Linked DNA regions of Chlorobaculum tepidum TLS. The protein of the gene in region 2 interacts with the protein of the main gene of each other region in a pairwise test. Links are inferred from orthologs where the notes say so. Each region holds a gene or a part of one and is shown on either strand. Other genes may lie near its edges. The genes, in order: cysE and cysK.

What was found.
Region 1: the proteins of cysK (region 2) and cysE interact in binary tests that used the Escherichia coli proteins (3 or more experiments, as listed by UniProt). The link is inferred for Chlorobaculum tepidum TLS from one-to-one orthologs.

The regions. Positions count from the first base shown.
Region 1 is NC_002932.3:1,346,060-1,352,372, forward strand. The notes cover bases 219-3,039. They hold cysE (serine O-acetyltransferase), read right to left. Parts: upstream 2,130-3,039; coding sequence 1,308-2,129; downstream 219-1,307. Other genes in these bases: AYT24_RS06490 (hypothetical protein), read left to right, coding at 219-383; AYT24_RS06500 (6-pyruvoyl trahydropterin synthase family protein), read left to right, coding at 2,410-2,838. Outside these bases: more of AYT24_RS06490, read left to right, coding at 1-218; AYT24_RS06505 (hypothetical protein), read right to left, coding at 3,049-3,366; AYT24_RS06510 (hypothetical protein), read left to right, coding at 3,601-3,837; AYT24_RS06515 (radical SAM protein), read right to left, coding at 3,917-4,855; AYT24_RS06520 (BCD family MFS transporter), read right to left, coding at 4,876-6,240.
Region 2 is NC_002932.3:684,264-697,183, forward strand. The notes cover bases 1-2,911. They hold cysK (cysteine synthase A), read right to left. Parts: upstream 1,967-2,911; coding sequence 1,034-1,966; downstream 1-1,033. Other genes in these bases: AYT24_RS03245 (thiazole synthase), read right to left, coding at 1-424; thiS (sulfur carrier protein ThiS), read right to left, coding at 459-668; AYT24_RS03260 (trans-sulfuration enzyme family protein), read right to left, coding at 1,978-2,911. Outside these bases: more of AYT24_RS03260, read right to left, coding at 2,912-3,120; AYT24_RS03265 (hypothetical protein), read right to left, coding at 3,374-3,559; AYT24_RS03275 (PLP-dependent transferase), read left to right, coding at 4,184-4,267; AYT24_RS03280 (M48 family metallopeptidase), read left to right, coding at 4,444-5,190; AYT24_RS03285 (hypothetical protein), read right to left, coding at 5,206-5,487; ald (alanine dehydrogenase), read left to right, coding at 5,603-6,706; AYT24_RS03295 (PPC domain-containing DNA-binding protein), read right to left, coding at 6,806-7,249; AYT24_RS03300 (TspO/MBR family protein), read right to left, coding at 7,341-7,736; AYT24_RS03305 (hypothetical protein), read right to left, coding at 7,804-8,115; AYT24_RS03310 (hypothetical protein), read left to right, coding at 8,265-8,519; AYT24_RS03315 (EpsD family peptidyl-prolyl cis-trans isomerase), read right to left, coding at 8,695-10,047; AYT24_RS10610 (PEP-CTERM sorting domain-containing protein), read right to left, coding at 10,233-10,331; AYT24_RS03325 (hypothetical protein), read right to left, coding at 10,464-10,724; AYT24_RS03330 (SulP family inorganic anion transporter), read right to left, coding at 11,166-12,908.

The DNA.
Region 1 (6,313 bases), 660 kb from region 2 along the record:
TGGCATCCAAAGACCTCGACAAAGTCGAAGAGGAGCTGAAAGCCGCACCGAACCGCGAAATTCCGCCCATCAATGCGTCGTACATCGAACACCAGCCAGCATTGTTCAGCCACTCGTGGCCACTGCTCGCCCATCCGGATAAGGGCATGATCTTTTTCAGCGGCGACTCAGCAAACACTATGAATGTTTTCGACCAGTTCATGGTATCGCGCGGACTTTATTACGGTACGTCAGGCCTCAAGGCACAGCCAGGGTCGATGCGGATATTCACCACGGCGGAAATGGCTCCTGGAGCAAAGGGGAGACCCAAGGCTTTTGATAAAGAAACGAAGAAAGGATTCAGCGACCACTTTCCGGTGGAGATGGTCGTCGATATTGTGTAGGAAATTCACTGAAGCATCTACGGTCTGGTTCTTTTTGAATCGAAACCGTGGATGTCTTAAAAGTCGATATAGGCTGTAGTTTGAGCGATTTTTTTTGCTCAGAACGACAAAAACAAAAAGCAGAAGAGAAATTTTAATCAGCTCCCGCCTCTTTGTCGAGATGCCTGATCCACCATACGACGCTCATCACGCCGACTGCCGATAATACTATGACCTTCTGCATGGGAGAGATGTCTGACCACACGCTGATTAAAGATGAAAGAAGCTGTTCCATGATGATTTCTCTTTTCAGATTAAAACCTTTATTCTCTTATATCAAAATACATTACACGCGATCTATATATGCGGCAACCAGAAAAACTACTCGCTATTTTTAGCCATTTATATATTCGCACTTACTTTGCTCACTTTTAATATATAACAAGTCACAAAAAGACACAAAAAGTTTTTGCTGCCTTATAGGTATTTCATATTTGAACAATTCGTGCATTATCATTGCTGAAAAACGGCAAATGGAGCGCGTAAAGTCGTCAAACCCAGCACCCCCGTGGTGATGACGGGAAGCTGGGCTTGAACATAAAAAGAATGGATTATTGAAACCGAGACGAAGAGAGTACCCTGTTCAGGATGATGGCTTCTTCAACCATAAACTATCATGAAACTTGGCACTGAACACTCCATTACTGAGCAATGGTTTATGCATCGGCTGTTTGTAAAAGCATGACGGTTCAGATGCGCATGGGTAAAAAATTCCTCAAGCACCCTCGCATCAGGTAGTAACGGGATGACGCCACCTCAAAAATGCTGTCATGGAACATCAAAAAGTGGCCATCCCGACGACCTTGCGAGATTCATTTGTGATAGATTGCGAATCAAAAAGAAAGGCAAACACAACCCAATCTTCCCATCACCCGCAGCTACTCTTTATAAGCACGAGTGCTGCTCGCCTTTCGGCTTTTGTTTTTCCGGAAAAATGAGGCGCTGGTTCATATCGAGAGAGGGTTCGGGAACTTCAGTGCGCCCCACGATATGTGCTGGCACACCAGCAACCGTGTAGTGCGGCGGAACATCATCGAGCACCACGCTGCCCGCCCCGACCTTCGCACCTTCTCCGATTTTGATGTTTCCGAGAATCTTGGCCCCGGCGCCAATCATCACCGACTTACCGACTTTCGGATGCCGGTCACCCGAATCCTTGCCGGTGCCACCAAGCGTCACCTCGTGCAGAAGCGAAACATTATCCTCTACCACGGCGGTCTCGCCGATGACAAGGCTCGTGGCATGATCAAGCAGAATGCCCTTGCCGATTTTAGCCGCAGGATGAATATCTACCGCGAAAACCTCCGACATGCGGTTCTGGAGGAAATAGGCCAGCGATTTGCGGTCATTCTGCCACAGCCAGTGAGCCAGCCGGTAAGACTGAAGCGCCTGGTAGCCCTTGAGAAAAAGCATGATCTCGAAATAGTTCACCGCTGCCGGGTCACGCTCACGGGTAGCCTCCATGTCGCAGGCTGCGCACCGGACAGATTCGGGGCTTTGCCGATAAAAATCCTCGAAGATTCCTTCAAGCACCGGCGGCGGAAAGTGCTTCGACCCAAGCTTCACCGAAAGCAGCATCGCCAGCGCCGGAGCGAACTCCTCATATCGCAAAATGTGCTGTTCCAGAAACAGCCGGATCTCCGGCTCACGCTCGCACTCGAGGCACGCTTCTTCACGAATCAATGACCAGATATCCTGTACACTCATAACTTCCTTTTGGATGGTTACGGCAACCCGAAACAACTACCTGCCGCATCATGCAATAAAGCGCCGCCAGCAGCTTAAAGGTTTCCCAGCGTCGAGCAGCGGCACTAACCGACAAATGTAAACAAAACAAGGCAAACCACCCGCTTGCCATTCTCGATCTTCTGTTCCGGAAATGCCCTCCATGATCGACCTTTCTGGCTATCCCGATAGCTCTGTGTTTTATGGAAAAATTTACGTACACTTCGTTAACATTTCCGTGAACACGACACTACGCGACACCATGCTCATCTCCAGAAAAATCGAGATCGACTACGGCCACACCCTTCCGAACAGCTTCACGTTCTGCAACCAGTTGCACGGGCATCGCGGCGTTATCGTGGCAACCGTCGAAGGGCCGGTCATCGACCGCGCCGGAGATGCCGAAGAAGGCATGGTAATAGATTTCAAGTTCCTGCGGCAGATCATGGACGAACATATCCACGATCAGCTCGACCACGGCTTCGCAGTCTGGAAAGAAGACAAGGAAGACCTCGAATTCATCCTCAAACGCAACACCCGCGTGCTTGTAACCGACGCCCCCCCCACCGCCGAATGCCTCGCCAGATGGGCCTTCAACCAGATCAGCGGCAAGCTTCCCGAAGGGGTCATTCTCAAAAACCTCCGCTGGTACGAAACACCGAACAATTGGGCGGACTACACGGGCGGGTAAGCGGACGCAAATCGAGACAGGTCATCGACCGAACAAAGAAAAATAAGTATATGTTTGGTCCCGGAAGCATATATACCTGTGAGAAGGTATGCTTATTTTCAAGCATACAGCTTCAGGAAAGCGAACCAGAAACCCTGTTTACGGCAAATCGGTCATGCCGATTAAACTTCACCAGAACGCGCGGACAACACCGGCGATCCGTCGGGCAATTCAGCGCTCCAGCCTGTCGGCAAGCGCCAGCTCGCTCTGCTGCCAGAGTTCTTCGATAGTGATTTTGGGATTCAGCACACGGATATATCGCCCTCGTCCTTTTTTGCCGGTGATTTCACACAGCACATGCTGATTGTCATGGTCGATGGCAAGCACCATTCCGGAAGCGAGACCATTCCCAGGATAGAAATCGACGAGCCACTCCTGCGTTCCCTTGTTGATGCATTCGAGAAACCTGACGATAAGCGGTCGCTTGTGATGATAGAGGCTGATCTTGCCCTGGAAGAATTCGCCGTATCTCAGTGCCTGAAATTTCATTGCTGTTTAACGGTTATTGATGTGAAAGATTCTGGCTGTCGATTTGTAGATAAAATCGTCTCACGCCTGCAACCGCTACGAACATAACATTTTGGAAGGTTTCAATTCTGCAAACAGTGTAACGATGGGACTATTCATCACATGCCCCAAAAAGCTCACCGGTGACTGATTTGCACAATTGCGTCGTCCAATTGTGTAAAGCGTCAGAAACGCTGCCCGACAATTCCGGAAACAATGCTGCTTGACCTGGAGGCCATGATGAAAAAACTGTTTGTACTGACACTGCTGCTCGCCATTACCGGCTGCGCGTCATACCCGTACCATAAAGACGGACGAAGAGACAGGGATGACCGGTATCGCCGTGAGGATAGGCGAGACAGAGATCGTGACCGGGACGACCGGAGGTATTATGACGATCGAAGAGATTCCGGCGACCGGTATGACCAGAACAGCGATTCGTGGAAACCCTAATACTGACCCCGGCCAGGCATGACCATCTCCGGGTGCCGAGCCGTTTTCTGCTGTCGAATGCAGCGGTTAAGCACCCGGGTTATGCCGATTTAACGATCCAGTACAGCTCGCTGCCCTGCCGGACTTTCTCGAAGCGACCCGAGGCGAGCAGCTCGCCCATTGTTTCGCGGATTTTCGCGGCGTCGCCGTCAAAAAGCTTGCCGAGAGCCGCTTCAAGTTCGCGTTCCTGTACCGGGTGGCGCGAGGCGATGCCCGCAACGGTGTCGAGCAAGTTGCCCACCGAACCAAGGTTCATTTCCCCCTTGGCGGGATGCAGCACCGGAGCGGAAGAGGAAAGAACGAAAACCGCGCGCTGGATGAGTTCTTCGTCCGGAATGCCGACAAAGCTTTCGGGCGCGGGGCGGGTCGGCATAACGAGATGAATCATGTCGGGACGAATCTCCGCAAGCACCGCCGCCATTTCCTTCAGCGCCTCCTCCGAATCGTTCACTCCTCTGATGAGCATCACCTCGACCCAGAGCTTGCCGCGATACTCCTGCCGAAAAAGCCTCAAACCCTCGACATGTTTCTCGAAGGTAAAGCCAGGCGCAGGGCGGTCGATGCGCTCGAACAGCTCTGGTGAACCTGCGTTGAGCGACGGCAGCACAGCATCGGCTTCGAGCAGCTCCCGACGGACTTCCGGATCACTCAAGAGCGAGCCGTTGGTAATGACCGCCACCGGGATTTTCGAGATTTTTTTGACTTCGGCAATCAGCCAGTCGAGCCCTTTGTAGAGCGTCGTCTCGCCGGAGCCGACAAAGGTGATCCAGTCGATCGGCTTGCCGCTCGCGACCGTTTCGAGAATCTCCGAGAGAATCTCCTCTTTCGGGAAAAATTCACGCCGCTCCGTTACGAACGCCGTCGTGCGGCCAAGCTGGCAGTAGATGCAGTTCCAGGTGCAGCTTTTGGATGGCAACAGATCGACACCAAGCGACTGGCCGAGACGCTTGGAGGAGACGGGTCCGAAAACATAGGTCATGGCAAAGCTCCTTTTTATGATCAGCCCGCTTCTGCGGCGGCTTCAAGTTCCAACATTTTCTCGGCACTCTCCGCTTCGAATGCCTCGCGCGACACGTGCGGCAGCACCAGGCTGGAAATGGTGAAGGCGATGATTTCGAGCACGAAAATCGCCGCGTAGGCCAACATGTGGTTGCCCGAAAAGTGGAAGACGAGGTCGCGAATCACGCCCGCGCTCGAATGGCCGATGAAGATAGCGAGGCTCTGCGCGGTCCCCCACAACCCCATGTAAATACCGCTGCGCCCGGCGGTCATGTTCATCATCATGGTGATGTTCGAGACGCTCGCCGCGCCGAGGCCGATGCCGGTCACGACCAGCGCGATACGCAGAAACTGCACGTCGTGCATGAACCCGGCAGCGATAATCAGCCCGAAGCCTACCGCACCGAACACGTTACCGAAATAGGCGCCGCGCCGCGTGCCGATGCGGGAGAGCAAAAAACCGGTCAGCAGCATGAAGATGAGCTGCGTGCCGCCCATCACCGGCTTGAAAAGCTTGGTCGTTTCAGAAACCTGCATCCCGAACACCTCCGCGCCAAAGGGATCCATCACCACCTCGTTGGCGAAAAGGGCGAAAATGGAGATGAAGATGTAGAGCGCGAAAAGCATCGTGTTGGGCGACGACGCGAGCAGGCGGATCGCCTGTGAAAAGGGAATACTGTGCTTCTCCTTGTGAACGCCGACCCCGGCGTTCCGGCGCTCAACGCCAAGCACGGCAATGAGGCCGAAGGTAAGTGCGACAAGGCCGCCAATTTCGGCCACCTGCGTCAGCCGCTCCGGCGTGAACACTTTGAGATAACTGCCGATGGAGTAATTCGAAATGATGGCCGTCAGCACCATGAGCGTCCAGCTCGCCCCGGCAATCTTGCCGATATCTTTTTCGTCAACCATGTCGGCAATCAGGGCGTAGTAGGCTGTCGTGGCGACCTGGAGGCCGAAGCCGAAAACGAGGAAGATGGCGCTGAGCTTCCAGAGGCCTACATCGCCAAGCGCGGAAAAGATGATGCTGACGAGGCTTCCCGTTCCATCGAGCCGCACCTCGTAGGCCGTCGTCGGCGCGAGGATGAAGGAGACAATGCAGCTCACCAGGCCGATAAGCACATATGGCGTACGCCGATAGCCGAAGATGGCGTAACGGTCGGAGAGGTTGCCCGCCCACACCTTGACGCCGAGAATGGCCAAAAGCTCCTTGAGACTGATCAGGCCAAGCGCGATGGTCGCGGGCAGGAACAGCTCCTTGATCATGACCCGGTTCAAGATGTCTTGCACAAAGCCGAGCATGATGCCGAACCCTATCTGAAACAGCGAGAGCCGGACAAGATTGAAAATCCGAAAGAATTTATTCATGAAGCGCGGAAATGGATTGGAACTGTCTGAAAGCCTCTTCATCAAACAAGGCCATAATTTACACAAAACCCTT
Region 2 (12,920 bases):
GCTTGGCCAGCACCGGATCCGCCGGAATGTAGGGCATGACGATGAACCCTTCTGCGGCGAGAATCTTGCACGCTTCCCAGGTCTCGATCGGGTCGGGCATCAGGTGGTGCGGGTTCGGGTGAATCTCGACCTTGATGAACGGGCTGCCGGAGAGTTCGCGCGCAATGTGCGCCGCCTTGATGGCCTCTTTGGCCGTCGCCGCGCCGGAGGTGTTAGGCATCAGCGTGAGTCCCTCGATTTCCGACAGCGGGCCGAACAGATCATCCTCGGCCTGTTCGCGATTGAAACGTCTCAACGCCACGGTAACGAGCTGCGTACCCGACGCGCGGACGGCCTTGATCATCGCCGAAGTGCTGCTGAATTTGCCGGTGCCGAGAATCAGGCGGGATGAGAAGGTGTATGTGCCTAAGCGAAGTGAATCCATGGAGTTACAGTAACAGACTTTAAGCTGGCGACGATCAGCCTCCGCCAGCGAAAACAAGAATTTCGACCTGATCGCGCTCCTGCAAGATATACGAGTCTCGCTGGTCGGGACGCACGATATGTTCGTTGACCACGACAGCCACCGGCTGACGATCAGCGTCCGCGATGACCAGCAGCTCCGAGACCGTCGATCCCGCCGGCACCTCCTTGCGCTCGCCGTTCAGGGTGATGTGGATCGTGGACATGGGAAATGGATAGTGATAAACGGTTTGTTTCGTGCCTGACGACAAATATACATGTTCCGCGTTGGCCTCAAAACGAATTGTACATGCCAGAGTTATTGCTCCGGCCATTAAAGCTCTTAAACAATTGCCCCGGACTTCAGTTTGGGGTATGCGGATAAGATACAATGAATCAGGGCTTTAGCCTAAGATTTTACTACAGCGTCGATTGCGATTTTTTGTTGCCAGAGTCGTAATGACAGATCGAAACCGGACGGAGGGTGTTTACTCTTCTTTTGAACCCCGGCTTGAAAGCCGGGGCAATGTGAATGTAAGATTTTCAAATATCCGTCGGGTTGAAACCCTCCTGAATGATAAAAGCGGATTTCTCACGCTTCGATGTCTTCAAACAGCGCAGTGCTGAGGTAGCGTTCGCCGGTGCTCGGGATGATGGCGACGATGGTTTTGCCTGCGGATGACGAGCGTTTCGCCACTTCGATGGCTGCGTGAACCGCCGCGCCGGAGGAGATACCGCAGAGGATGCCCTCCTGCGAAGCGAGTGCCCGCGCGGTCGAGATCGCGTCGTCGTTGCTCACCGTCACCACCTCGTCGAGCAGCGAGACGTCGAGCACATCGGGCACGAAGCCCGCGCCGATGCCCTGGATTTTGTGAGGCCCCGGCTGCCCGCCGGAGAGCACAGCTGAATCTTTGGGCTCCACGGCGATGCTTTTGAAGTTGGGCTTCAGCGCCTTGATGAAACGTGATGTGCCGGTGATGGTGCCGCCCGTGCCGACGCCTGAAACAAGCATGTCAACGCGCCCTTCGGTGTCGTTCCAGATTTCGGGGCCGGTGGTCGCCTGGTGAATCAGGGGGTTGGCCGGGTTGCGGAACTGGCCGGGGTTGAAGCTGTTTTTCTCCGCCTCGACGATCCGCGCCGCCTCTTCAATCGCCCCTTTCATCCCCTGCGCTCCGGGAGTGAGCACCAGCTCCGCGCCGAGGTAGCGCAGCAGTTTGCGGCGCTCGATGCTCATGGTTTCGGGCATCGTGAGCAGCAGCCGGTAGCCGCGCTGGGCGCAGACGAAGGCGAGCGCGATGCCGGTGTTGCCGCTGGTCGGCTCGACGATGAGCGTCCGGGCGTCGATTTTCCCCTCGGCTTCGGCAGCTTCGATCATGGCGCGCCCGATGCGATCCTTCACGCTGCCGAGCGGGTTGAAGTATTCAAGCTTGAGGAGAATATCGGCGTCGAGGCCCTTGGCGAGCTTGTTGAGCCGCACCAGCGGCGTGCGTCCGATGGTGTTCGTGATATTTGCGATGGTGGCCATGTTGTTGAATTTTAGATGGTTGCAAGGGCTTGCAGGAGGTCCGCTTCGAGATCCTCCGCGTTTTCGAGGCCAATCGAGAGCCGCACGAGGTCGTCGGTGCAGGCGCGTCGGTCGCGCTCGGCCTGACTCAGTGGGCCGAGAGTCATCCGCGCGGGCGAGGCGACGAGTGACTCCACGCCGCCGAGGCTGTCGGCGATGACGAAGAGTTTCAGGCTCTCGATCATTTTGCGGACTGCCGGAAGTCCGCCTTTCAGCGCGATGGTCAGCATTCCGCCGAAGCCGCTCATCTGGCGTTTGGCCAGCTCGTGCTGCGGGTGAGACTCTAGTCCGGGGTAGATGACGCGGCTCACCGCCGGGTGCTTTTCGAGCGCTCGCGCCAGATGCAGCGCGTTTTTCTGGTGCTCCTCCATACGGATTTTCAGCGTCTTGATGCCGCGCGAAATCAGCCAGCAATCCCACGGGCCGGGAATCGCGCCCGCCGCGCCCTGGTAGTTGCGGATCGTGAGATTGAGGTTGTCGTCCGACGCGACGACCGCGCCGCCGATCACGTCGCTGTGCCCGCCGAGATACTTGGTGGTGCTGTGCACGACAATGTGCGCGCCGAGGTCGAGCGGGCGCTGGAAGTAGGGGCTGGCGAAGGTGTTATCGACCGCGAGTACGATGCCACGTTCGTTGGCGATCTCGGCGAGGGCGCGGATGTCGCAAATCTGCAAAAGAGGATTCGAGGGCGATTCGATCCAGATCATGCGGGTTTCCGGGCGGATGCACTCGATATAACTCTCCGTTGCTTCGCTCGCCGCGTAGGAGGTTTCGACGCCCCACGGACGCATGAGCTGCTCGAAAATCCGGTAGCTGCCGCCATAAACGTCGAGGCTCGAAACGACGTGATCGCCCGGTTTGAGCACCTGCATAGCGGCCATCATCGCCGCTACGCCGGAGGCAAAGGTCGTTGCATGTTTGCCATTTTCAAGCAGCGCGAGGGTCGATTCGAGCGCCGAGCGCGTCGGGTTGCCGATGCGCGAATAGAAAAATTCACCCCGCTCGTCGAGGCTGGGACGCGCGAAAGTCGAGGTCTGGTAAACCGGCGGCGTCACCGATCCGGTGCAGCTCTCCGGCGTATTGCCGTCATGGATGGCGATGGTTTCAAAGTGCATGGGTTGTTGTGCTCGTTCGTTTTTGCGGATGTACGGACAAGGTAAGCACAATTCGCGGTTTCCGGGCTACCGCGTTTACGGTATATTTATGGTATGATGTTAGTCGTTCAGCCCATCCATTGCTTCAATACAAAAAAGCCTCCATAATTCGGAGGCTTTTTTGTGTCGGAAACGAATGGCTAAAGAATTATACAATCATATCCTCGCCGTTTGCATAGAAAGCTTTTGAAATCATCGGAATGCAATTCATTCCTCATGGAATAAAGTTATCAAGTTGATTGTTGCTCAATCCCATTTTCTTGAGTTCTTTGAATTTTTCCATCCTTCTTGCTTTTGCATTGTCAGCGTTAGCTGTCGCTTGGGCGGCCTCAGCTTGAGCAAGGCAAAGAGCGGCCTGCATCGCTTGGTTGAAAAGTGTTACGGTCAAGAAAACCGGCATCTCCAGCCGGTCTTCTGTCTATCATTCACAACAAATTCATACTCCCGCCAGTACGTCGTCGAGCGCGGCGATGAGGTCGTCGGGGTGCTCCAGGCCGATCGAGAGGCGGATGAGGTCGGACGACAAACCGCTTGCGACTCGCTGCTCCTCTGTCATTTGGCTGTGCGAGGTGCTTGCCGGGTGCAGGATCAGGCTCTTGGCGTCGCCGACGTTGGCCAGGTGCGAGAAGAGGTCGATGGTGTCGATGATCTTCACCGCCGCGTCGTAGCCACCCTTAACCCCGAATACCACCATGCCGCCGAAACCGCGCTTCAGATCGCGCGAGGCGAGTGCGTACGACGGGTCATCCGGCAGACCGGGGTAGCGCACCCAGGCGACCTTCGGGTGATTTTTCAGATGCCCGGCCACCTTCAGCGCGTTTTCGGAGTGGCGGATCATGCGCACCGGCAGCGTCTCGACGCCCTGGATGAAAATCCACGAGTTGTCGGGTGAGATTGCCGCGCCGAGGTTCCTGAGTGGCACGGTGCGCACGCGGAGCGCGAAGGCGATTGGCGCGAGCGGTTCCGGCAGGTCGATGGCCCAGCGCAGGCCGTGGTAGTTGGCATCCGGCTCGGTGAAGAGCGGATGGCGTCCGGCCTCATCCGTCTGTCGATCGGCATCGAAGATCCGGACGATCTGGTCGCCGACCTTCGCCAAGCGCTTGCCTGAATCATTCCCGAATATCCCCGTTTTCTCCCACTTCTGTGCAACGCAGGTTTCCCGGCTTTTCCGCTGCCCGACAGGTGCTGGCGGAGCGCCGGGAAGGGGATATCCGCTTTTTTTATCTTGCGCGGCTGGTTATACTCCGGGAGCATTTCCGCAACGATCATTCTGTTCCGCCCAGCATGTCCGCTCTCTCGTTTCGAGGCAACTCGCCCGGCATCGAATACACCGTCAAGGTGAGCCAGCGGGCGCGCTATGCCCGCCTGAAAATGTCGCCGGTGGAGGGGTTGACGGTGGTGGTGCCGGTCGGCTTCGACAAAAAACAGGTGCCCGCGCTGGTCGAGAGCAAGAGGGAGTGGATTCTGAAGGTGCGGCGAACCTTCGACAAGCATCGCGCTGCCGCACCCGCGCAGGGCGACGCGGCGTTGCCGACGGTGATCGAGCTTGCAGGAATCGGCGAATCGTGGCGGGTCAGATATCGCAGCGAGCCACGTCAGCGCATCACGATCACGGAAAAGGGCGAAGGCGAGCTTGAGGTTTCCGGTCCGGTCAGTGAGCACGCCATGTGCTTTGCGGCGCTCGAACAGTGGCTGAAACATCGCGCGAAGCTCAAGCTCGGGGCGCAGCTCATGCGGCTGGCGTCGATTAACGGCTTCAAGGTTTCTGGAGTGTCGGTGAAAAAGCAGAAAAGCCGGTGGGGGAGTTGTTCGTCACGGGGCAACATCAATCTCAATCTCAAGCTGATCTTCTTGCCGCCGCTGCTGGTGCGCTACATCATGATTCACGAGCTGTGCCACACGCTGCATATGAATCACTCCGCCCGCTACTGGGAGACGGTTGCGCGGTTCGATCCGGACTGCGTCGTCCATGATCGCGAGATGAAACATGCGTGGCGCTTCGTGCCTGCGTGGTTTTCCAACGCTCGCTGACGGCGGTCGCGCGTTTCAGCGCTTTTCGAAGCGCTGGTTCGGCATCGATTTGATGCCCGAAAAGATGAGCGATGCGACGAGCAGTATCACCCCCCAGACAGCAGAGATCAGGGTCGTCGCCACTCCGGGCAGCAGACCGAACTGCCAGAGGGTCGTGATGCAGAGCGCGAGCCAGAGCGCCACGATGGCGATGGCTTTTCCTTTGGCAATCGAACGCATCAGGGCCGGGATCGATGCGATGCACAGGCATCCTGCCGTCAGGAGCCAGTATGCGGGTTCGTGCGGAATAGTCATCATTCGGGATTTCGTGCAGGATTTTTTCAGGCCGCATCTTCACTTGCCACTGTTCCTGAAAACAGGCTGAAACAGTACATTGAAAAGAGAGGCGGAGAATCCTAATCATTTTTCTGCCATGAATATAGGAATTCCAAGGGAAATCAAGATTCGCGAGACCAGGGTGGCCTGCACTCCCGCGGGCGTGCGGCAGCTCGTCGGTGCGGGGCATCGCGTGGTTGTCGAGCGCGGCGCGGGCGAGGCGAGCGGGTTCAGCGACGAGAAGTACCGGTTGGCCGGAGCGGTGCTCGCTTCCTCGGCTGAGGAGGTCTGGAAGAGCGAGCTGGTCGTCAAGGTGAAAGAGCCGCTGGCGGAGGAGTATCGCTTTTTCCGGAAAGAGCTGGTCATCTTCACCTATCTGCATCTGGCCGGAGTGCCGGGTCTTGCCAAAGCGCTTGTGGATTCAGGCGTTACCGCCATTGGTTATGAGACCGTCGAGGTCGGCGGGCGTTTGCCGCTGCTCGCGCCGATGAGCGAGGTCGCCGGAAAGATGAGCGTGCTCATGGGCGGATACTATCTCTCGAAGCACAACGGCGGCGAAGGAAAGCTGCTGTGCGGCGTGCCGGGTGTGCTGCCCGGCAGGGTGCTCGTGCTTGGCGGAGGCGTCGCCGGCATGAGCGCCGCACGGATTGCTGCAGGACTTGGCGCGGAGGTGACGGTCATGGAGACCAACCACGACCGGATGCGTGAGCTGGAAGCCCAGCTTCCCGCCGAAGTGCATACGATCTACTCGAACGAGCAGCATCTCGAAGAGCTGTTACCGGGAACCGACCTGTTGATCGGTGCGGTGCTGCTTCCCGGCGCGACTGCGCCGAAGCTCGTCACACGCGGCATGGTGCAATCGATGAAGCCCGGTGCGGTGATCGTCGATATCGCCATCGACCAGGGTGGCTGCGTCGAGACCTCGCGCCCGACCTCGCACGTCGATCCGGTTTTCATCGAAGAGGGCGTTGTCCATTATTGCGTGACCAACATGCCTGCCGCCTATCCCGCCACCTCGACCGAGGCGCTGACCGGCGTGACGCTGCCCTACGTCCGGCGGCTCGCCGACCTCGGGCTGGAGAGCGCGATGGTGGTGATGCCCGGTCTCGCGGGCGGGTTGAATGTCTGGAACGGCAAAATCACCCAAGAAGCGGTAGCCCGCTCGCTTGGAATGGCGTGTGGGGAGAATCCGTTCGCGTGAGGGTGGGGAACGAGAATGAGACGGATGGGAGTTATGGGACTCGTGAGAGAAGCGTTGGATGCTTTTTACAATTCATAATTCAGCATTCATAATTCGCCTTCACGGTACGAGCAGTTTGAAGCCGGTTGCCTTGTCGGGCAGGCGGCGGGCTTGGGTGCCGAGCAGTTCCACCAGAATGACCTCCATGACGTGCCAGACTTTCACGCCGTTGCGCACGCAGCCGGTCACGGTGTTTTCCTCGCGGCCACAGGCCATGTGCAGGTGCACGACCGGCGCGCTGGTGTCGTCGGGGAACAAGGTGCCCGTGCCGACGATTTCGTGCGCGTCGTACAGTTCGTGCTCCATCGGATTGACCGGGTAAGTGCGGCTCTCTTCCGGGCCGACGACCAGTTTGCTCTCTTTGTCCGCTCCGCCGACCACGTTCAGGTAGGCCCGCTCGATCCCTTTTTCCTTCGCAAATCGTTCGATCTCTTCGTGAAAGATGTCGCCATCTTCAAGCCGGATGACGAAGACCCTTCCTTGTTGTGCTTCCGAGTATTTCATGCGCTGTGAATTCAAAAGATTGTAACTGTCGTTGCCGGTCTGCCGGTAAGGTAGCGATTCGGCTGCTTCCGGCAAGCGCGGGTCGGTGGATTTAGCGCTTGCCGGGATTGAGCCGCCAGATGCCAAAATTCAGCCAGGTGGCCAGAAGGCTCCAGCAGAAGTAGGGAGCGAGCAGCGCCGCCGCGAGCGGGTTGGTGTTGGCGAAGAAGACGATGATGGCGGCAAGCGTCGCGTCCATGAAGAGCAGATCGATGAGGGCTGCCAAGATTTTCTTTTTTCCGAAAAAGATCGAAGTCCATGAAAATCCTGCCAGAAAGTGCGCAGCCAGAATGACAAGTACCGTCGTGGCGTGAGGTTTGACCGGAGTCCGGAAATAGACAATCAGTGCTATGGCGATGAGCACGTACAGCGTTGACCAAACTGGCCAGAACACCTTGTTGGGTGGCGTCAGTTTCGGCTTGTTAAGCCCGTCATACCAGCTTTGCATGGTTCACTCTCCTTTTTCCGGAATAATGTTACGCCGCTGCAAATGGTTCCGATAACCGAAGTCGCCGTCAGGGATTGAAGGTGATTTGCAGGTTGTCGCTTTCGGCTTCCGTCATGGTGTAGGTGCCTTTTCTGCGGATGATGAGGCCTTTTTCTATTCCTTCGGGAATCATGCGAGCGGCGACATGGTCTGCCTCAGCGGCGTTGCACTCGGTGTTGAAGAACAGAGCCAGCGCATTGGGCTCGGCAGCGTCGAACTGTAGCAGGAAGTCGTTGTGATTGATGAAGACCAGGTCATCATAGGCGTAGGTGACCTCGTGGCCGAGCGCCTCGATCATTGCCATGACTTCGCCCAGCGGGCGTAACGGAGTTTGTTCCATGTTTATCGGACGGTTGGATTGCGGTTGCTTCCTGTCGCTTCTTACTAACGCGGAAGAGTTTGTTTTTGTTTAATAAATAAGATATAATTTTAATATCGACTAAAAAAATAAGTCGATTATTGACAATAATGTATGAAAAGGGGGGGGGTATGGCCGGAAGCGCATTGCAGACATGGGAGAAGGTGCTTGAATACGCATCGGTTCCACTGCATGGCACCATGTCGAGAAAAATCAGGAAAGGGGTCAAGTTGCAGATCAATGAGGGCACGGTCTATGAAAATGCCGTACTGTTTATCAGCGACCTGTTTCTGCGGGTGACCGAGGACTCTGCTGACACTTCGGTTAACACCTATTACAGCATCGATTCGATCGCGAGCATACGAACCTACAGCACCAAGGAGTGACGCTGGCCGGTTTCCTTCGATGTTTATGTACGGTAAGCGTGTTTGATCATGACACTTGACCCCGGTGTTGGCAAAAACTGCTGAAGTTTTACCGGACATGTCACGGAAGTAAATGACCGAAGTGACCGTTTTGCGGCGCTTCGGTCATTTACTTCAATATAGTTGGCTCTGTTCTTTACACGAGAGAACTCATCTTGATGGTTAGCACAACGCAGACAAGAATCAAAAATGCAATAAAGGACGCGATGAGCATGTAGGTTTTTCTTGACCATCCTCTCGAAATACCGACATTCAGCAAGTAGCTTGCGAAAACTCCAACGATTATTCCGCCAGCGATGTAAGCGAGCATCGCAAGTATGGCCAGCTTGCTCCAGACCAGCACAAGCTCGAAAATTATGACTACGGCTATCAGCAACAGCAAGGCAAAAAGGTAAATTTGGCGAGAGAGCGGGGTGGTATGTCGAATATCGAACGTTGCTGTCCGTTCGGCGTCGTTTGCCGATCCCGGCCAGAGCCGTGGCAGCCACAACATGCTGTAAAATGTTCGCATGACAGCGGTTAGCATCATGATTGTCAGAGTGAATGATGCGGTCAAACCCGAGCCAAGGATAATCTTTTTGTACAGTTCTCTGGTCGCTTTATTGGCATCAGGCACAGGAAGCGCCGAGAGCTTGTCTTTTCCGTCGGCCGTTTTTGCATACTCGTTATAGTAGGTGATTTTGGCGTTGTCGAGCAATTCTTGCATTGCTTTCGACAGCGCCTGATTTCTCTGATTGGCTTCAATCATCGCGGCTGCCGCTCTTCTTGCCGGATCGCCTTCGAGGGGAGCCGGAATTGCATCATGCAAGACCAGTATCACAGAGACCTTGTCTCCCGATCGTACAACCTGGGGTGTGTTCGGTTTAAGCTTGTTTAAAACTGCGAGAATGGGGGCGGGGAGCTGTTCGGAGGTCAGCGCTTTGAGTGAGCTGTTGAATGGTTTCTTTTTGGCTTTCAGTTCATCGAGAAGGCCGCTGAGTGGTGCTCCATTGGTTGCCATGGCGTCCAGCGACTCCAGAAGCGGCATATCGACGCCGGGAAAGATGACTTCTTCAAAGACATAGAGCTTTCGTCCCGCAAACAGTTGGGGCGCATTCTGAACAACCGATTCTGCCTGGTCGGGAGTAACCGGTGCCTGATTTCCCGCAAGCTTTCTTTCGGCCAACCCTGCCAGCACGTTTTTCTGTGCGGCATACAGCGCCATGCTGTAGTCCGGGTTATTGTCGAGCTTCATCTCTTTGGCTTTTCCGGCCAGAAGTTCGATACGAATCAGGTCAGAAAGAATACGCCTTTTCAGATTGGCGGAATCTTCTGCACTCATGCCAGGCATTGCGGTGCGTTGGTAAAAATAGTCTATCTGGCGATTGGTAATTTCTACGCCATTGACAACTGCCGCCACGCCGCTATTCGACTCTTGAGCGGATTTCTCAGAGCAGCCGACAAGAATGGCGAATAGCAGCACAAAAAACAGAGAGGTGATTTTTTTCACGGTTTTATGAAATAAGTTATGCTCTCATTACGAACAAGATACACGGCAAATATAAAGTGAAACCTGCCAAATAATGAAGTTAAACTTACTGCTATTTCTTTTTTCCATTCCCTTGACCCAGAACAACGAAAACCCGGAAAGTACCGGGTCTTCGTTTCTCTCACAACAGTCATCAGCAAGAGCTGTCAAAAAGCAACCTCTTCTTTTCTGCTCTCATACAGCTTGCGTCCGCCAGCGAGAAGTCCGCCAATGCCAAGCAGCATCACGGTAGCCGGTTCAGGCACCGGGCCGGCGGTTGTGCCGCCCCCACCTGTACTAACAGTCCAATTTACAGTCTCGTTGGGAGCTGATGAGGTAACATAGAAACCATTAATAGTAACAGATCTTCTATTTGGATTAATTCTTCTTGTCACGGTCTATACCGCGGTATAAGCATCTGCGAGTGTACTATTAATCATGTTTGATGAATCGCCGATGCCAGTCATTATGCCTGTTGTCGTTAGCGTAATGGTATCGCCTGGATTCAAAACAGAAGTACCATCGACCGTAAGTTTATAGTTCCACTGGTTGGGGCCTGTGCTGGTGTTAACAAATGTGATGTTGGCTAAAGCCTGAGAAGGCTCGAAGCCGGTCATTAGGGCTACGCCCAAGCCGATTGTTGATAAGAGTTTTTTCATGATCGTCTTTTTTTTGTTATCGAAAAGCCGATAACAAAAAAAAGCGCAACGCTAACCACTGTTGTTCGGGAAGGGGTAAAAGGACTGCTTAACGATTAGCCCTATTCTACCGTCGAGAGGTTTGCAGTGATTCAAGGGTACTGCATTATTTGATACTGCAAATTAAGTGTAAGAAATATGATTCGGATTTGGAAGAAAAATTTTGACTTTTCTGTTGATTCATGCAGAAAGAAAGATATTTAAGGAATATGATTTTCTTGTTTTTTTATCAAGACGTCATAATGTTATAGTTATTTTATATTCACTGGATATAAAATTAGTATTCTGATTTGCCCCTTTCCCGTTCGCCAAGAACCATGATTTGCTCTGCTGGCGCGTCACCCTTTCCATGCCAGATTCCCGCTCCGAACGTTGCCGGAGCGGGAATCTGCTTTGAGCGGGTTACTTGCCGGAGCCTTTGCTTTCGATCTTCGCCTGCAACTCTTTCTCTCGTTTGACGCTGGCGACGAAACCCGCCGGGCGTCCCTGTACGGGCAGGCCGAGCAGGCTTCGCGCGCGGTCGAGGGCGTCGTCGATGTTCCCGAAGATGTTCTCCTCGCCGATTTCATCCGCGAGGCCGTATTGCTGCATCGCAAAGAGCGGCTGGGTGTGAACTCCGGAAAGAATGAGTGTTGTGCCCGATTTCCGGCAATCGTTGAACAGCTCCTTCAGCATGTTCAGGCCGGTGGCATCGATGCTCATCACCTTGCGCATTCTGAGAATCCGGATCGACGGCGCCTTCTCGACCACGTGCATGGCATCTTTGAACTTTGAGGCTGCACCGAAAAAGAGCGGGCCACTGATTTCGAAAACATCCACGCCTTCAGGGATGCTCCGGTTGACGATGGCGTTCGGATCGGCCTCGTCCTCCTCGTCCTTCAGCTCGCCGGTGATGACGCCGACGTTGGCCAGACTCGCCATGCGCTTCATGAAGAGGATCACCGAGAGCAACATGCCGACCTCGATGGCGATGGTGAGGTCGAAGATCACGGTAAGGCCGAAGGTGGTCAGCAGCACCGCCACGTCGCTCTTCGGGCTTTTGAGCAGCTGTCGGAAGACGTGGTGCTCGCTCATGTTCCAGGCGACCACGATCAGAATCGCCGCCAGAGTCGGCATCGGAATCAGCTTGGCCCACGAGCCGAACACCAGCATGATGCCGAGCAGCGTGATGGCGTGCACGATGCCCGCAATCGGTGTCCGCCCGCCGTTTTTGATGTTGGTCGCCGTGCGGGCGATCGCGCCGGTGACGGGAATGCCGCCGAAGAGCGGCGAGACGATGTTCGCCACGCCCTGAGCGACAAGCTCCATGTTTGACTTGTGTCGGGCGCCGATCATGCCGTCGGCGACCACCGCCGAGAGTAACGCCTCGATGGCTCCGAGCAGGGCAATGGTGGTGGCGGGCATGATGAGGTGGCGGATGGTCGCCATGTCGAGCGACGGAAAGCTCGGCGCGGGAATCGAGGCCGAAATGTCGCCGAAGCGGGTTTCGATGGTGTCAACCTGGAGATGCAGCATGTGCACGGCCACGGTGGTGACGATGAGGGCGATCAGCGGGCCGGGGATTTTCCGCGAGACTTTCGGCCAGAACACGATAATCAAGAGGGCCACCGCGCCGACGAGAATCGTCTCCGGGCTGGCCGTCGGCAGGGCTTTGAAGTAGGCGGCCCACTTGTCGATGAAGTCGGCGGGTACGCTGGCCATGTGCAGACCGAGAAAGTCCTTGACTTCACTCGAAAAGATGATGATCGCGATGCCGCTGGTGAAGCCAACCACGACCGGATAGGGGATGAACTTGATGAGCGAGCCGAGGTGTGACAGGCCCATGATGATAAGAATCACGCCCGCCATGATGGTGGCGATCATGAGGCCGTTGAGGCCGTACTGCTGCACGATACCGTAGAGAATAACGATGAACGCACCGGTCGGCCCGCCGATCTGGACGCGGCTGCCGCCGAGAAAGGAGATGAGGAAGCCGCCGATGACGGCGCTGATGAGGCCCTTTTCGGGCGAAACGCCCGAGGCAATGGCGAAGGCGATGCCAAGCGGCAGGGCCACGATGCCGACGAGAATTCCGGACACGATGTCACGGCCAAGCTGCTCCTTGGTCAGCTCTGGAAGAACGGTAAACAGTTTTGGTTTGAACATTTGCTGGAAATG